Linked DNA regions of Azospirillum brasilense. The main gene of each other region encodes a partner of the protein of the gene in region 2 in a complex. Links are inferred from orthologs where the notes say so. Each region holds a gene or a part of one and is shown on either strand. Other genes may lie near its edges.

The links.
Region 1: the proteins of AMK58_RS16830 (region 2) and AMK58_RS19410 are in contact, whole or in part, in a crystal structure (PDB 3ZGX), measured with the Bacillus subtilis proteins. The link is inferred for Azospirillum brasilense from one-to-one orthologs.

Annotation. Positions count from the first base shown.
Region 1 is NZ_CP012915.1:1,246,235-1,256,881, forward strand. Bases 4,089-8,147 are described here. They hold AMK58_RS19410 (chromosome segregation SMC family protein), read left to right. Parts: upstream 4,089-4,485; coding sequence 4,486-7,947; downstream 7,948-8,147. Other genes in these bases: AMK58_RS19405 (DsbA family protein), read left to right, coding at 4,089-4,460; AMK58_RS19415 (NAD(P)/FAD-dependent oxidoreductase), read left to right, coding at 8,052-8,147. Also shown: AMK58_RS19385 (ATP-binding protein), read right to left, coding at 1-1,040; AMK58_RS19390 (DUF1194 domain-containing protein), read right to left, coding at 1,199-1,942; mutY (A/G-specific adenine glycosylase), read right to left, coding at 1,964-3,046; AMK58_RS19400 (DUF721 domain-containing protein), read left to right, coding at 3,189-3,668; more of AMK58_RS19405, read left to right, coding at 3,777-4,088; more of AMK58_RS19415, read left to right, coding at 8,148-9,203; AMK58_RS19420 (hypothetical protein), read left to right, coding at 9,218-9,691; AMK58_RS19425 (OmpW/AlkL family protein), read left to right, coding at 9,852-10,550. UniProt on the Bacillus subtilis protein: Required for chromosome condensation and partitioning.
Region 2 is NZ_CP012915.1:671,711-677,765, reverse strand. What follows is about bases 3,280-6,055. They hold AMK58_RS16830 (segregation and condensation protein A), read right to left. Parts: upstream 5,189-6,055; coding sequence 4,370-5,188; downstream 3,280-4,369. Other genes in these bases: nagZ (beta-N-acetylhexosaminidase), read right to left, coding at 5,934-6,055; AMK58_RS16825 (site-2 protease family protein), read right to left, coding at 5,193-5,879; scpB (SMC-Scp complex subunit ScpB), read right to left, coding at 3,720-4,373; AMK58_RS16840 (ABC transporter ATP-binding protein), read right to left, coding at 3,280-3,595. Also shown: AMK58_RS16860 (GGDEF domain-containing protein), read left to right, coding at 1-479; twin-arginine translocase subunit TatC, read right to left, coding at 493-1,296; Sec-independent protein translocase protein TatB, read right to left, coding at 1,319-1,840; AMK58_RS16845 (twin-arginine translocase TatA/TatE family subunit), read right to left, coding at 1,889-2,182; more of AMK58_RS16840, read right to left, coding at 2,282-3,279. UniProt on the Bacillus subtilis protein: Participates in chromosomal partition during cell division. May act via the formation of a condensin-like complex containing Smc and ScpB that pull DNA away from mid-cell into both cell halves.

The DNA.
Region 1 (10,647 bases), 580 kb from region 2 along the record:
AGCAGGACGGCCGCGGCGACCCCGGCCACCCCGGTCCACAAGCCGCGCCAGCCGTCCGCGACGATGCGGTCCGCCATCAACAGGGTGGTCACGGCGGCGTCGCTGGATAGACTGCCGGCCAGCGTCTTCAGTTGACGATAGGCGAGATCGCCGTCCTGCCGAACCTGGGCCAGCACGGAGAGACGCCCACGCTGCAGGTCGATCACCGCGTGTGCCGCCGTGAACTGGTCCAGGAGGATGGCGAGCCGGTTGGGCTGAGCCGCCGGCCCCGTCCTCATGCTGGAGAGGCTGCCCAGCAGGGCTTGCTGGTTGCGCAGCAGCCCGATGATCTCGCTGTCCACCAGCGCGAGCTGCTCCGCCGTTTCGCTGGCCGCCGCCTGCCCATAGAGCCGGCGCAGATGGTACAGGTTGCTGAGGAAGGCATAATCCTGGACCGCCTTGTCCGGCTCGGCCAGCAGCGCGGTGGCGCCGGCCAGCGCGTCGTCCGCCCCGGCCATCTGTTCGCGGATGCTGGCGGACAGCGCGTCGATCAGGTCGGCGCGATGGTTGCTGCGCCGCACGGCGTCCAGAGCGCGATCGAGCTTGTCCAAAACATCGGCATCGACCACCAGGGCGAATCGACTGGCCAACGCCTCCGCCTCCTCCAGGGCGGCGGCGCGGCGGGTGCGGTCCCGGCTGTTGAGGATCACCTCGGCCAGCCGGCTCAGCTCGGCGGCGGTCAGGGCATCGCGGTGTTGAGCGTCGACACGCGGCACGGTGACGGTGCGTGCCTCCTCCGCAATTCCGACGATGCCGACGAAGGCCGAACCCACCACGGCCGTCAGCACCCCCAACACCAGGACGAGGATGGCGGCGAGCATCATCGCCACAGCTTGCAAACGGGGCTTCCCCCTGGAGCGGTCGGCCACCGCAGCCGTTTGAACGTCGGGAATGAGAGCCGCATCATGGGCGATGGCTTTTCCGCTAACAGCCGCGCCGGCCGCCGCTACGATGTCCGCTACCCCGATGTCGCCCGGCTCCACCGGCCTATGATCGTCCATGCCACCGTTCCAGCGCACCATTCGGGACGCAACGTGCGACGGAAAACACCCCAAGGGGGTTTTCTATCGACATTGTGCACGCAACGGTAAATTAGCCCGACCCGGCGTTGTTCCTCCAGACGATTTTCCAAAATTCGGGGGGTGTTGAGCGGCGGCGCTCAGAAATTAGCTGCGGCGATAACCGAGTGCGGGGCTGGAAAAGCGGCGATTTCCTGGATGAGCTTTTGCCGGAGCGCCTCGACGAAGCTGCTGCGGTCCATCGCCGTCTTCACAAATCCGTTCACTCCACCGACGACGTTTTCCTGGTAATACTCTTCCAGCCACGGAAACTCGTCGAGGATGGCCAGGGCGTTGATGGTGATCCCCTGCCGCTCGACCCGGTCGCGGACGCCCGCAGGGTCCGGGCCGCTGTTGGAAAAGCCGTTCGACACGATGTCGATAACCTTGCGCGCGGCGTCGAAGCCGTTGCCGGCGAACAGCTTCGCCGATTCTTCGATGGCGCTGCCCAACGCCGTGGAGTCGCCCTGGAAACCGCGCGGCGCCTTGTCGATCCGGGTCGCGAAGGCGGCGACCTCCTCCGCGCTGGTCAGCGGAGTCCAGGGCACCAGGACGCGCAGGCTGTGCGGGCCGGAAAAGACCACCAGGGTCGCCGCGGTTCCACCCGCGGTCACCGCATCGCTGACATCCGGATCGCGGAAGGCCGCGGCGTGGCCCTGCAACTGGAACTCCAGATCCCCATCGGTGATCGAGGCCGACCCGTCGACGGCCAGCACCAGCTCCAGGGCGACACGACGCCCGCCGGGGGCCGGAGCCTTCTTCGCCTTAGGCTCCGCCCGCAGGGGTCCGGCAAGCCACACCCCGGCCAGGAATGCCGGCAGGGCCAGGATCGATCGCCGCCTCATGTCGCTCAGTCCACCTTCCGTCTATGCGTGTGCCAGCGCGTGACGCACCACCTTCATCATGACGGAGGGAAGAGCCTGCCCGCCCAGTCGGTCCACCGGAACCCACAGCCCCTCGGCCATCCGCCAGCCGTCGCCGGCCTTGCCCGTGACCACCTCAAGGTCGAGGTGAAAATGGCTGAAAGTATGGCGGACCACGCCCGGCAGGCGGCGCCAGGTCAAATCCAGCGGGGCCGCCGCCGCGATCTCGGCATCGCTCGGCGCATGGCCGGCCCAGGGGGTGGAGGGGACCTCGGTCATGCCGCCCAGCAACCCCTCCTCCGCCCGGCGGCGCAGCAGCACGTCCCCCTCCGGGTTCAGCAGCCAGAAGGCGACGCCGCGCCGGGTCGGCTTGTCCGCCTTGGCGACCTTGCGTGGAAGCTGCTCCTGGATGCCGGCGGCGCGGGCGGCGCACCAGTCCGACCAGGGGCAGAGCATGCATTTCGGCTTGCGCGGCGTGCAGACCGTGGCGCCCAGATCCATCATCGCCTGGGCGTAGTCGCCGGGCCGCTCGTCCGGCGTCAGGAGGGCGGCCAGCGCGCGCAGCTTGGGCTTCACGCCGGGAAGCGGTTCCTCGACGGCGAACACGCGGGAGACCACCCGCTCCACGTTGCCGTCCACCACCGTCGCCTTGTGGCCGAAGGCGATGGCGGTGATCGCCGCCGCGGTGTAGGCGCCGATGCCCGGCAATTCCAGCAGAGCCACCTCCTTGTCGGGAAAGCGCCCCGCCCGCTCCGTCGCCACCACCTGCGCGCATTTGTGCAGGTTGCGCGCCCGCGCGTAATAGCCGAGCCCGGCCCAGGCCACCAGAACATCATCCAGCGGCGCCGCCGCGAGGTCGCGCACCGTCGGCCAGCGCTCCGTGAAGGCGCGGAAGTAGGGGGCCGCCGCGGGCACCGTGGTCTGCTGCAGCATGATCTCCGACAGCCAGACCCGGTAGGGGTCGGCGACCTCCCCCGGCTTGGCGCGCCAGGGCAGGTCGCGGCGGTTGTGATCGTACCAAGTTAGCAGCCGTGGGGCGGCGTCCCTGGGGGCGCTTTTTGGGGCGGTGTGGGGAGACGTCGTCATGGCGGCAAGACATAGGGCGAACCGGGACGCCGATAAAGGCCTGCCGATAACGGGGCACCCGCGGGCACGCTGGCGAAGTCCGGTCCGCTTGCGCTAGGGTGCGCGGACGATCACCAGAAAGCCCCGACCAGGAAGCCTTGACATGAACGGACCGCGGCGTATCGGCCAGACCGTCCCCGAGGTGGCCGGAAAGGCGCTGGGCAAGCGCGGGCTGGCCTTCGGCTCGCTCATCAACGACTGGCCGTCCATCGTCGGCCACCAGCTGAGCCTTCGCACCGCCCCCGACAAGCTGAGCTTCCCGCGCGGCAAGCGGGAGGACGCCGTCCTGCACATCCGCGCCATGGGCGCCATCGCGCTGGAGCTTCAGCATCTGGAACCGCAGATCGTGGAGCGGATCAACAGCTTCTTCGGCTACCGCGCGGTGGCGAAGATCAAGCTGATCCACGCCGCCCCTTTGACCATACAGAAGCCGACGGTGCGCCCGCGCGACCTGACCATGGACGAGGAACTGTCGGTGATGACCACCACCGCGACGGTGGAGGATGAGGAGTTGCGGGCCACGCTGGAGCGCTTCGGGCGCTCGCTTCTGGCCCGCCCGCGTCCGGCACCGCGCCGCCGCTAGCCATCATGCGATCCCTTGGCGCAAGAGCCGGCTCGGGCTGGGCCATACTCTTGCCGCAAAAGGGGAGTTTCGATTATACCATCAACATCTGGTAGGGATGAGGCCAAAGTGAACCGCAACCTTTTGGGCATCGTTGCTCTGATCGCGGTCGGCATGACGCTGATCGTCGGGCTCGCCGTCGTCGGCTCCCGGCCGTCGAACGGGCAGACTCTGCCCGTGCAGACGGCACCGGTGCAGATGGCGCAGGCTCCCGCCGTTTCGACCGCCGACCTGCTGGCCGACCGGGTGCTCGGCAACCCCAACGCGCCGGTGACGATCCTCGACTACTCGTCGATGACCTGCCCGCATTGCGCCGCCTTCCACACCGAGACGCTGCCGAAGATCAAGGAAGCCTACATCGACACCGGCAAGGCGAAGCTGATCTTCCGCGACTTCCCCTTCGACCAGACGGCGCTGCGCGCTTCCATGCTGGCCCGCTGCGCTCCGGCGGAGCGTTACTACCCGCTGCTCGACGTGCTGTTCAAGAGCCAGGGCCAGTGGAGCCGCGCCGCCGATCCGGTCAAGGCGCTGGCCCAACTCGGTAAACTCGCCGGCATGAGCGAGCAGACCATCAGCGCATGCATGGCCAATCAGGCGCTGGAAAACGGCATCCTGCAGAGCCGTCTGGTCGGCCAGGACAAGTACAAGGTGGAGGCCACCCCGACCTTCGTCCTCAACGAGGGCGCGGCCACCATCAGCGGCGCGCAGTCCTTCGAGACCTTCGCCGCCGCCATCGACAAGCTGGTGAAGTAAGGACCGGGCAGAAGGCTTCGATCCCGTGCACTTCACGCGCCTCCGCCTGTCCGGCTTCAAGTCGTTCGTCGACGCCACCGATCTGGTGATCGAGCCGGGCATGACCGGCATCGTCGGCCCCAACGGCTGCGGCAAGTCGAATCTGGTGGAGGCGCTGCGCTGGGTGATGGGGGAAACCTCCGCCAAGCGCATGCGCGGCGACGACATGGACGACGTCATCTTCGGCGGCACGGCCAATCGTCCGGCGCGCAATCTGGGCGAGGTCGCCCTCCTCATCGACAACCGCACGCGCACCGCCCCCGCCGGCTTCAACGAGCACGACGAGCTGGAGGTGACGCGGCGGATCGAGCGGGGCAACGGCTCCGACTACCGCATCAACGGCAAGCTGGTGCGGGCCCGCGACGTCCAGCTCCTCTTCGCCGACAACGCCTCGGGCGCCGCCTCCCCGGCGCTGGTCAGCCAGGGCAAGGTCGGCCAGATCATCAACGCCAAGCCGCAGGACCGCCGCATGCTGCTGGAGGAGGCGGCGGGCATCACCGGCCTGCACTCCCGCCGGCACGAGGCGGAACTGCGGCTGAAGGCGGCCGAAGCCAACCTCATGCGCCTCGACGACGTGATCGGGGCCATGGACACCCAGCTTCAAAGCCTGAAGAAACAGGCGCGGCAGGCCGCCCGCTACCGCAACCTGTCGGAGCAGATCCGCAAGGCGGAGGCGGTGCTCTGGCACCTGCGCTGGATCGCCCATGAAGGCGAACTGGCGCGCGCCCGCGGCGCCTTCGCCAAGGCCGAGGGCGCGGTGCGGGAGCTGATGCTGGCGGTCACCCAACTGACCACCCGCCGCACCGATGACGCCGCCGGGTTGCCGGAGAAGCGCCAGACCGAGGCGGCGGAGGCAGCGGCCCTGCAACGGCTGGTCATCGCCAAGGAACAGCTCGACGCCGAGGAGAAGCGGGTCGCCGAGCAGCAGCGCGCCCTGCTCTCCCGCCTTCAGCAGATCGCCGGCGACCTCGGCCGCGAGGAGGCTCTGGCCGCCGACGCCGGCGACGCCCTGGCCCGGCTGGAGGCCGAGCGCGACCGGCTTCTCGAAGCCCAGGCCGACGAGGAGATGCTGGAGGAGGCCGCGCGCGACGCGCTGGCCGACGCGCGGGAGGCGGTGGACGCGCTCGACCGCGAGCTGACCCGCCTGACCGAGCAAACCGCCGCCGACGAGGCCCGCCGCGCCGCCACCCTGCGGCAGGTCGCTGATTTTGAAACACGCGCTGCCGGGCTCGCCAAGCGCCTCGCCGAACAGCAGGCGCAGCGCGACGCGCTGGAGCGCGAGATCGCCGCCCGCGCCGATGTGGCTGAGTCCGAACTGGCCGTCGAACTGGCCGAACAGCGGTTGGAGGACGCCCGCGAGGCCGCCGAACGGGCCGAGCGCACCAAGACCGACGCCGAGCCCGCCCAAGCCCGCGCCCGCGAGGCCCTACAAACCGCCGAATCCGCCCGCGCCAAGCTGAAGGCGGAGGAGAAGGCGCTGGCCGAGCTGCTCTCCGCCGGGGCGGGCGACCTGTTCCCGCCGCTGGTCGATGCGGTGACCGTCGCTCCGGGCTACGAGGGCGCCCTGGCGGCAGCGCTGGGCGACGCGCTGACCGCTCCGCTGGACGAGGCCGCCCCGGTCCATTGGCGTAGCCTGCCGCCCTACCCGGCCGCCGCCGCCCTGCCCGCCGGGGCTGAGCCGCTGGCCGACCGCGTGCAGGGACCGGACGCCGCCGCCCGCGCCCTGTCGCACATCGGCGTTGTCGCCGACGACGCGGCGGGCGCGGCCCTGGCCGCCGGCCTCGCCCCCGGCCAGACCCTGGTCAGCCGCGACGGCGGGGCATGGCGCTGGGACGGGTTGACCGTTCAAGCGGGCGCGCCAACCGCCGCCGCCGTCCGCCTGAAGCAGCGCAACCGCCTGAACGAGCTGCGCGGCGAGTTGGACCTCGCCGACGAGCGGCTGGAGGTCGCCCGCGACGCCCTGGACGAGGCCAAGCGCGCCGTCGAGGAAGCCGCCCAGGCCGACCGCCGCGCCCGCGACGCGGTGCGCGAGGCCTTCACCGGGGTGACCGCCGCCCGCGACCGCCACGCCAAGCTGGCCCGCGAGGCCGACGCCGCCGCATCGAAGCTGGCGGCCGTGGTCGACGGCATCGCGCGGCTGGAAACCGACCGGCAGGAGGCCGAGGCCGCCCTGGAGGAGGCGCGGGAGCTGCTGGACGCCCTGCCCGACTCGCGCGAGGGCCGCGACGCCGTCAACGACCGCCGCGCCACCCTCGCCGAACACCGCACCGTCCTGGCCGAGAAGCAGAACGCGCTGGACCGCCTGACCCGCGAGGCGCAGTCCCGCCGCCAGCGTCTGGCCGCCATCCAGCAGGACGTCGCCTCCTGGGGCACCCGCTCCGCCGGTGCGGGCGGGCGCGTGGCCGAACTGAAGCAGCGCGCCGCCGCCGCCGAAGCCGACCTCGCCCAGTTGCAAAGCCGCCCGGCGGCGATCGAGGCCGACCGTCAGGCGCTGCTCGGCCGGATCAGCGAGGCCGAACGCGCCCGTAAGCGCGCCGCCGATTCCCTGGCCGAAGCCGAGAACCGGCTGGCCGAGACCGAAAAGCTGTTGAAGCAGGCCGAGTCCGGTTTGGCCGACGCCCGCGAGGCCCGCGCCCACGCCGAGGCCGCCGTCTCCGCCGCGCTGCAGAACGGCCAGACCCTGACGGAGCGCATCGCCGAGCGGCTGAACTGCCGCCCCGAACAGACCCGCGCCGCCGCCGACCTTCCCGCCGACGAGGCGATGCCCGACGTGGCGGTCGTGGAATCGCGCCTCGACAAGCTGACCCGCGAGCGGGAGAACATGGGGCCGGTCAATCTGCGCGCCGAGATCGAGGCCGCGGAGCTGGAAACGCAGATCGGCACGCTGCAGACCGAGCGCGAGGATCTGGTCAGCGCCATCGCCCGCCTGCGCCAGGGCATCGCCAGCCTGAACCGCGAGGCGCGGGAGCGTCTGGTCGCCTCCTTCGACACCGTGAACCGCAACTTCCAGGAGCTGTTCATCCGCCTGTTCGGCGGCGGCAAGGCGCATCTGGAGCTGGTCAACGCCGAGGACCCGCTGCAGGCGGGGCTGGAGATCTACGCCAGCCCGCCGGGCAAGAAGCTGCAAGTGCTGTCGCTGCTGTCCGGCGGCGAGCAGGCCTTGACCGCGCTGTCGCTCCTGTTCGCCGTCTTCCGCTCCAACCCCGCGCCGATCTGCGTGCTGGACGAGGTCGACGCGCCGCTGGACGAGGCCAACGTCGGGCGCTTCTGCGATCTGGTCGAGGACATCGCGCGGGAGGGCAACACCCGCTTCCTCATCATCACCCATCACCGCCTGACCATGGCCCGCGTGGACCGGCTGTTCGGCGTGACCATGGTCGAGCGGGGCGTGTCGCAACTGGTCAGCGTGGACCTGCAAAAGGCCGAGGAACTGCGCGGCGCGGCGTAACCGGCCCCGATCTCCCATCCGCAGGCTTTCACGGCTTCATTCCGCTCCCTCTGACGCATAAGATGACGCGGATGAACGACCGGCCCGGTCGCCGGAAAGGGAGAATGGACGTGGAACGGGTGGATTTCCTGATCGTCGGCGGCGGCATGGCCGGCGCCTCGGCGGCCTATGAGCTGGCGGCGCACGGCAGCGTCGCCGTTCTGGAGCGGGAGAGCCAGCCCGGCTACCACTCCACGGGCCGGTCGGCGGCGCTCTACACCCAAACCTATGGGCATCCGGTGGTCCGCGCGCTGACGGTGGCGAGTTGGGACTTCTACACCAACCCGCCGGACGGCTTTTCGGAGCACCCGCTTCTGACTCCGCGCGGCGTCCTGCTGATCGGGCGGGCCGACCAGACCGCCGCGCTGGACCGCGACTTCGCCGAGGGGCGCCGCCTGACCCCGACCGTCGAACGCCTCGACCGCGCCGAGACGCTGGCCCGCGCGCCCTTCCTGAACCCCGATTACGTGGATGGCGCGGTGTGGGAGCCGGAGGCCATGGACATGGACGTCCACGCCATCCACAGCGGTTATCTGCGGGGGCTGAAGGCGCGCGGCGGGCGGCTGGTGACCGATGCCGGAGTGACGGCGCTGGAACGGCGCGACGGGCTGTGGATCGCCTCCACCCCGGCGGGTGATTTCGCCGCGCCGGTGCTGGTCAACGCCGCTGGCGCCTGGGCCGACGTTCTGGCGGGGATGGCCGGCGCGCGCGCCGTCGGGCTGGTGCCGAAGCGGCGCACCGCCATCACCTTCGATCCCGTGTTCGCCGATCCGGCAGACGGGGCGGGACTCGCCGGTTGGCCGATGACCATCGATGTGGACGAGCGGTTCTACATGAAGCCGGAGTCGGGCCGGCTGCTACTCTCCCCCGCCGACGAGACGCCCGTGGAGCCATGCGACGTTCAACCGGAGGAGTTGGACATCGCCGTCGCCATCGACCGCATGGAACAGGCGGTGCGCTTTTCCGTTCGACGTATCACGCACAAATGGGCGGGTCTGCGCAGCTTCGTCGCCGACAAGGTGATGGTGGCGGGCTACGACGAGTCGGTGGATGGCTTCTTCTGGCTGGCCGGCCAGGGCGGCTACGGCATCCAGACGGCGCCGGCCATGGGCCGCACCGCGGCGGCCCTGGCGACCGGACGCGGCCTGCCGCCGGAGGTTGCGGCCCTCGGCGTGCGTGCGGAGGATCTGGCGCCGGCCCGGCTGCGGCGCCCCTGACAGGAGACACGGCGATGCGCGGGACGATGAGCGGAAGCGGTTTCGTTGCGGTTCTTCTGACCACCGGCCTTCTGGGCGGCTGCGCCAACCCAGCCGCCGATCAGGCGATGGTCGCGCAGAACGCGCTGATCGGCATGCCGAAGCAGACGCTGCTGTCCTGCGCCGGGGTTCCGGAACGACAGACCACCGCCGGGGATCTGGAATTCTTCACCTACCGCAGCAACCGGCTGTATTCCTACCCGTCCTGGGGCGGCTATGGCGGCTACTGGGGCTATCCCTACGGCGCCTGGGGCGGCTACGGCTATGACGTGAGAAGCGTCGACTGCGATGCGACTTTCACCCTGCGCAATGGCGCGGTGGAACGCATCGTCTATGGCGGATCATCCAGCGGCGGAAGCCGACTCGGCCAGTGCTACGCAATCGTACAGAACTGCCTGTCGCAAGTCCCTTCACAGTCACCACAACCCTCCATGGCCCCAGCGCGTTAAGAGTTCCAGTCCATGCGACAACTCGTCGCTGTTGCAAAGCCGCCGCACCATGACGGATTGGTTGAGCTGCCATAGCAACCCTAGAAAAACTCTGGTAATACATCTCCAGGCATTAAGCCAAAAAAACGACATCAGCTAATTCTGCCCTGGAGCGAATCCCATGACTTTCCTGAAGCGCGCCGCCGCCGCCCTGCTGGCGACCACGGCTCTTGCCGCCGTTTCCTCCCCGTCGCTGGCCCAGGATTTCAAGGGCAAGTCCGCCGGTGACATCCTGGTGCGCGCGCGCGCCCTGGCCGTGATCCCGCAGGAAAATGGTGACCTGATCGGCGGCGGTCCGTTCGGCGGCAGCAACATCGGCAGCGTGGATATCGAGAACGATTACATCCCCGAACTCGACGTCTCCTACTTCATCACCGACAACATCGCGCTGGAGCTGATCGCCGGCACCACGCGTCACAAGGTTTCCGGTTCGCTGATCACCGGCCACGACATCGACGTGGGCAAGGTCTCGCTCCTGCCGCCGACCCTGACCGCCCAGTACCACTTCTTCACGAAGGAGCGTGTCAGCCCGTACGTCGGCGCCGGCATCAACTACACCTGGTTCTACGACGAGACCGCCGCCCGGAGCACCAACGCGGACGGCTTCACGACCAACACCGTCGACTATAAGAACCGCTTCGGCTGGGCTCTGCAGGCTGGTGTCGACGTCGCCCTGACCGGCAACTGGTCGCTGAACCTTGACGTCAAGAAGATCTTCCTGAAGACCGACGTGACCGCCAACGTCAGCGGCGTTCCGGTCACCTCGGACGTCAAGATCGATCCGTGGCTGATCGGCATCGGCGTCGGCTACCGCTTCTAATCAGCTTCTGCGGGGCCTCCCATGGGAGGCCCCGCAAGGCCATGGGATTCAGGCCGGCTACCTCGAAAGGGGTATCCGGCCTGTTCCTTTTTGCGAC
Region 2 (6,055 bases):
CCGGCGCCTACAACCGCCGGGCTTTCATGAAGCACGCCGATAAGGAGTTGGCGCGGGCGCAACGCAACGGGGCGCCGCTCACCCTTTTGCTGCTCGACCTCGACCGTTTCAAGCGGGTCAACGACACCTTCGGCCATCTGGCCGGCGACGCGCTCCTCCGGCTTTTCTCCGAGACTGTCACGGCAAGGCTGCGCCGCACCGATCTGTTCGGACGCTATGGCGGTGAGGAGTTCTGCCTATTGCTTCCCGACACCGACCGTAGCGGGGCAGCGGTTCTGGCGGAAGCGTTGCGCCGCGACGTGGCGGCCCGGCCGCTGCCCTTCCAGGGCCACGAGATCGCCGCCAGCGTCAGCATCGGCATCGCCGCCTGCCGCAGCGGCGAGGATCTCGACGCGGCGCTGGCCGCCGCCGACCTGGCCCTCTACCGGGCCAAGCGGAACGGCCGCAATCAGGTGATGCTCGACGAAGCGACGGCGTAAGGCGCGAAGGGCCTTACGCCTGCTCCGCTTCCGTCTCGTCGGCGTCGCCGCGCGTCTTCTCGATGCGGCGGCCGATCAGGATCGACACCTCGTAGAGCGCCAGCAGCGGAATGGCGAGGCCGACCTGGCTGATGACGTCCGGCGGGGTCAGGACCGCCGCGACGACGAAGACGAACACGATGGCGTAGCGCCTCTTGGCGGCCAGCGTCTCCGTCGTCAGCAGCCCGGCGCGGATCAGCAGAGTCAGCAGGACCGGAAGCTGGAAGGCCAGACCGAAGGCGAAGATCAGGTGCATCACGAGGCCGAGATACTCGCTGACGCGGGCCTCGAACTCGATCGGCAGGGCGCCGGCGTCCATGCCTGGGTGGAACTCGAACCCCAGGAAGAAACGCCAGGCCAGCGGGAAGATGAAGTAGTAGACCATCGCCCCGCCCAGGAAGAACAGGATCGGGGTGGCCACCAGGAAGGGCAGGAAGGCCTTGCGCTCGTGCTTGTAGAGGCCGGGCGCGACGAACATCCAGATCTGGCTGGCGACGATGGGGAAGGACAGGAAGCAGCCGGCCCAGAAGGCCACCTTCACATAGGTGAAGAAGGCTTCGGTCAGGCCGGTGTAGATCATCCGCCGCCCCTGCCCGGCCAGGATGTCGGCCAGGGGCTGGACCAGGAAATTGTAGATGCGGTCCGAGAAAGCGTAGCACACGAAGAAGGCGATGAGGATCGCCAGCGTCGCGTACATCAGACGGTTGCGCAGTTCGACCAGATGGTCGATCAGCGGCATCTTGCTTTCTTCGAGCTCGTCGTCGGACTCGCCGGTCATGCGCGTTTCGCCGGACACTGGGTCACGCCTGCTTGTTCGTGGTTGCCGCCGCAGCGGAGTCGGCGGAGGCCGGAACCGGCGGCTGGGCCGGGGCCGGGACGAACTCCGCGGGCGGAGCCGGAGGAAGCGGCGCCGTGACCGGCGGTTCGGTCGCTGGCTGCGGCTGAGCCGCGGTCACCTGCGGGGAGCCGACGGGAGGCACGGAAGCGGGACCATCCTCCGGCGGGCTGCCGTGATAGCCGTCAGCCCCAAGGTTGGCCCCCACGTCGAAGGCGCCCTTCAGTTCCCCCTTCGGATCGATCGTGTTCTCGACCATCTTCTGGAGGTTCGTATCGCGGACCTTCAGGGCTTCCTTGCGGAGCTCGTCAAGCTCCGCCTCCCGCATCATGTCGTCGATGTGGCCCTGGAAATCGCGCGCGACGAGACGCGCCTTCTTCACCCATTTTCCGAGGGTGTAGATGGCCTTGGGCAGGTCCTTCGGGCCGATCACCACGAGGGCGATGACCGCGATGACCATCAGTTCCGACCATGCGATGTCGAACATGGCTCCTCAGCCTTTCGAAGCGGCGCGGGGATGAAGGGCGCCGGACGGTCAGGTGCGGGCCGTCTCGTCCTTCTTCACGCCGGGGTCGGCGACGGGCGGAACCGGGGCGGGCGGAACCGGATGGACCGAGGACACCGGCTGGGCCGGCGGAACCGGCTGGTTCGGCAGGACCTTGGAATCGGCGCCCGCAGCGGTACCCTCTTCCTCGTCCTTCAGGCCGGCCTTGAAGTTCTTGATGCCCTTGGCGAGGTCGCCCATGACCTTCGGCAGCTTGCCGGCGCCGAACAGGAGAAGGACGATCAGAAGGACGATGACCCAATGCCAGACGCTGGAGAATCCCATGACACACGTTTCCTGAACAGGCAGCCCAATGGCGGGGCGGCACTATGGCAGAAAGGTTCCCCTCCCGCAACGATCGGTCGGGCGAAACCGCTCAAACGACTAAGTGGGTGCACCGGCTGGAAAAACGAAGGCCTGACACAGGTCCATGCACACCGAAACGTGACTTTGTTCGGCGGGGAGGAACTGGCCCGGCATGCGGGAGTGCAGATGCACCGAACCGCCCTTCCCGTCCGGCACGTCGAGATGGACCAGGCTGGTCCGGCCGAGCAGGCGCGCCGCCATCACGCGCGCCAGGACCGGCAGGTCTCCGGCGGGAACCGTGGCTGCGGGCTGGGCGGACAGCTTCAGCGCTTCCGGACGGATCAGCACGTCCACGGCGGTGCCGTCGGCGACCTCCGTGGGGATCGGGCCGACCGGCGTGTCCACCACCCCGCCCTGCACGACGCCCGCCATCCGGTTGACCTCGCCAAAGAACTCGGCGGCGAAGGCGTTGACCGGGCGGGTGTAGAGGTCCACCGGGTTGCCGACCTGAACGACCTTGCCGGCGCGCATCAGCGCGATGCGGTCGGCCAGGAACATCGCCTCCTCCGGGTCGTGGGTGACCAGCATGGTCGCCGCGCCGTTCTGCTTCAGCACGTGCAGCGTCTCGTCGCGCACCTGCTCCCGCAGCCGGGCGTCCAGGCCCGAAAAGGGCTCGTCGAGCAGCAGGACCGCCGGGTTGGGGGCGAGCGCGCGGGCGAGCGCCACGCGCTGCTGCTGGCCGCCGGAGAGGTGGTGCGGGAAGGAGTCGGCGTAGCCGGCCATGCCGACCTGCCCCAGAGATTCCAGCGCGCGCTTGCGCTGCGTCTCGCCGGACAGGGCGGTCAGGCCGAAGCGCACGTTGTCGAGCACCGACAGGTGCGGAAACAGCGCGTAATCCTGGAAGACGAGGCCGACGCCGCGGCGTTCCGGCGGCACCGCGCCGCGCTCGTCGGCGACCACCGTGCCACCGATCCGGACCGAACCGGTCTGCACCGCCTCCAGCCCGGCCGCGATGCGCAGCAGCGAGGATTTGCCGCAGCCGGACGGTCCGCAGAGACAGACGATCTCCCCCGCCCCGATGGTCACGCTGACGTCGTTGACGGCGACGACGCGCCCGTAACGGTGGGTGACGCCTTCCAGCGCCAGGGCCTCCACCGCGATGGCGGCGCCGCCACCTTGGGGACCAGAGGCGTCAAGATGCCGTCCGTTGGCCGGCAGCGTGACCGGCGCGGCCTCGCAGGGAGCGCCCTGCCGCGGGTCGGTCCCGCCGCGGCTGAACAGGGCCGACGCCTTGTCGCGCAGCGCGGTGCGCAGGCGGGCCGGCCGGGGTTCGGAAACGGCGTCTCCGGTCGCGGAGAAAGAACGGGCGTCGGTGACGGACGGACGATCCATGGCAGTCCCAGTCTATGGCGGTCCCAGTCTGAAGCGGCCCGGGGGTCGTTTGATGGCGGTCGATTGACCTTAGTACCGGTGCACCGACCCCGATGCAAATGGTTCTTATTTTCGAGCGTTTCGCTCAGGTATCGGAATCGTCAGCGTTTTCCGATGGTTCCGCGTCCTCCAGCCCGGCTCCGCCGATGCCCAGCAGCACCGGCCGCGAATCAAGCAGGCCGGCGGCGCGCAGGTCTTCCACCCCCGGCAGGTCGCGCAGGGTTTCCAGGCCGAAATGGTCGAGGAAATGGTCGGTGGTGATCCAGGTCAGCGGGCGGCCCGGCGTCTCGCGGCGGCGCCCCGGCCGGATCCAGCCATTCTCCATCAGGATGTCCAGCGTGCCCTTGCTGGTCGCCACGCCGCGGATCGCCTCGATCTCAGCCCGCGTCACCGGCTGGTGGTAGGCGATGATCGCCAGCGTCTCGATGGCGGCGCGGGACAGCTTCTTGGAGACCTCCTCCTCCTGCCTCAACAAGGGGGCGAGGTCCAACGCCGTGCGGAAGGACCAGCCGGCGCCGGTGCGGATCAGGTTCACCCCGCGCGCCGCGTAATGAACCCGCAATTCCTCCAGCAGGGCGCGGACGTCGGCGTCGCGGGTCAACCGCCGCCCCAGCGTCTCCTCATCCAGCGGGTCCGCGGAGGCGAACAGCAACGCCTCCAGCAGGCGCAGATCGCGCAGCCGCTGCTCCACCTCCTCCGGATTCTCGATCTCCTGGATCATGCCGTCGGGTCCGCTCATTCCTCGTCGCCCTGCTCATGCTGGTGCTCATGCCGGCGCGATGCCCGGCGGACGTAGATGGGGGAAAAGGCGCCGTCCTGGCGAAGCTCCACCCGCCCCGCCTTGGCCAGCTCCAGCGTCGCCGCGAAATGGGCGGCCAGCGCCGAGCGGGTCAGCAGCCCGCCGCGCACGCCATCCGGCAGGAAACTCGACAGGGTGGCCCAGTCCGGCATGCGGCCCAGCAGCTCCGACAGGCGGCGCACCGCGTCCTCCAGCGAATAGAGGCGCACCGGCTCGATGTGCAAGACGCCGCCCTCCTGCCGCTTCCTGTGCTCGCCGTAGGCCTTCAGCAGGTCGTAGAGCGTGACCTGGAAGACAGACTTGCGCAGGATGTCCAGATCCTCCGGGGCGCCACGGGCGAAACGATCCACCCCAAGCTGCGGGCGGGCGAACAGCTTGGCCGCCGCCCCCTTCATCGCCTCCAGCCGCTGAAGCTGGAAGGCCAGCGCCGCCGCCATGTCCTCGCCCGAAGGCTCCTCGTCCTCGACCTCCGGGATCAGCAGGCGGGACTTCAGGTAGGCCAGCCACGCCGCCATGACGAGATAGTCCGCCGCCAGCTCCAGCCGCACCTTCCGCGCCTCGGCGATGAAGGCGAGATACTGGTCGGCGAGCTGGAGGATGGAGATCTTCGTCAGGTCCACCTTCTGCTCGCGCCCCAGCGCCAGCAGCATGTCGAGCGGCCCCTCGAACCCGTCCAGGACGAGGACGAGCTGCTCCGCCGGGCTGGCCGCCTCGGCGCCCTCGTCCTCATGATCCGGGGGTTTTCTTCCGACCATGCCGTCAATTGCCGCTGAGGATGCGGATCAGCTCGATCATGTAATCCACCGGCGGGCCGAGCACCCAGGAGAAGACGCTGAGGTCCATGCCAAGCTCCCGCCCGATGAAGGGCAGCAGGAAGAAGGCGCCGATCAGGATCAGCATGCCGTACTTCTCCAGCCGCGCCAGCGGGAAGGCCAGCGCGTCGGGCAGGATGCCGACCGCCACGCGCCCGCCGTCGAGCGGCGGCAGCGGGATCATGTTGAAGACCATCAGCACGACGTTGACCAGGACCGACACCTCCAGCGCGGCGCGGAACCACATCTCCGTCGCCCCGCCCTGTGGGCTGGTGAAGCCCCAGATGATCGCAGAGACCAGCGCCAGCACGAAATTCACCCCCGGACCGGCCAGCGCCACCCACACCATGTCGCGGCGCGGGTGGTGCAGCCGCCCGAAATTCACCGGCACCGGCTTGGCCCAGCCGAAGACGAAGCCGGTGGTGAAATACATCACCGCCGGCAGCACCACCGTGCCCAGGGGGTCGATGTGACGGAGCGGGTTGAGGGTCACCCGGCCCAGCCGCCACGCCGTGTCGTCGCCGCGCCACATCGCCACGAATCCGTGCGCCGCCTCGTGCATTGTGATGGCGAGGATCGCGGGGATGGCGACCGCAAAGATCATCGGTATGCGGTCGATCAGACCTTCCAGCACGCCTGTCTCTCCCGTTGCGCCCCCCGGATGCGCCGGGGAAGCCTGAGCATGGCTCTAAACCTGGGGAGTTCCCAGCAATTCCGCCAGACGCGCCCGCAGCTCGTCGGCGTCCACCGGCTGCGCCGGGCCGCGCAACGCCTCGGCCCGCTCCCAACGGCGGACGGCCGCGCCACTCA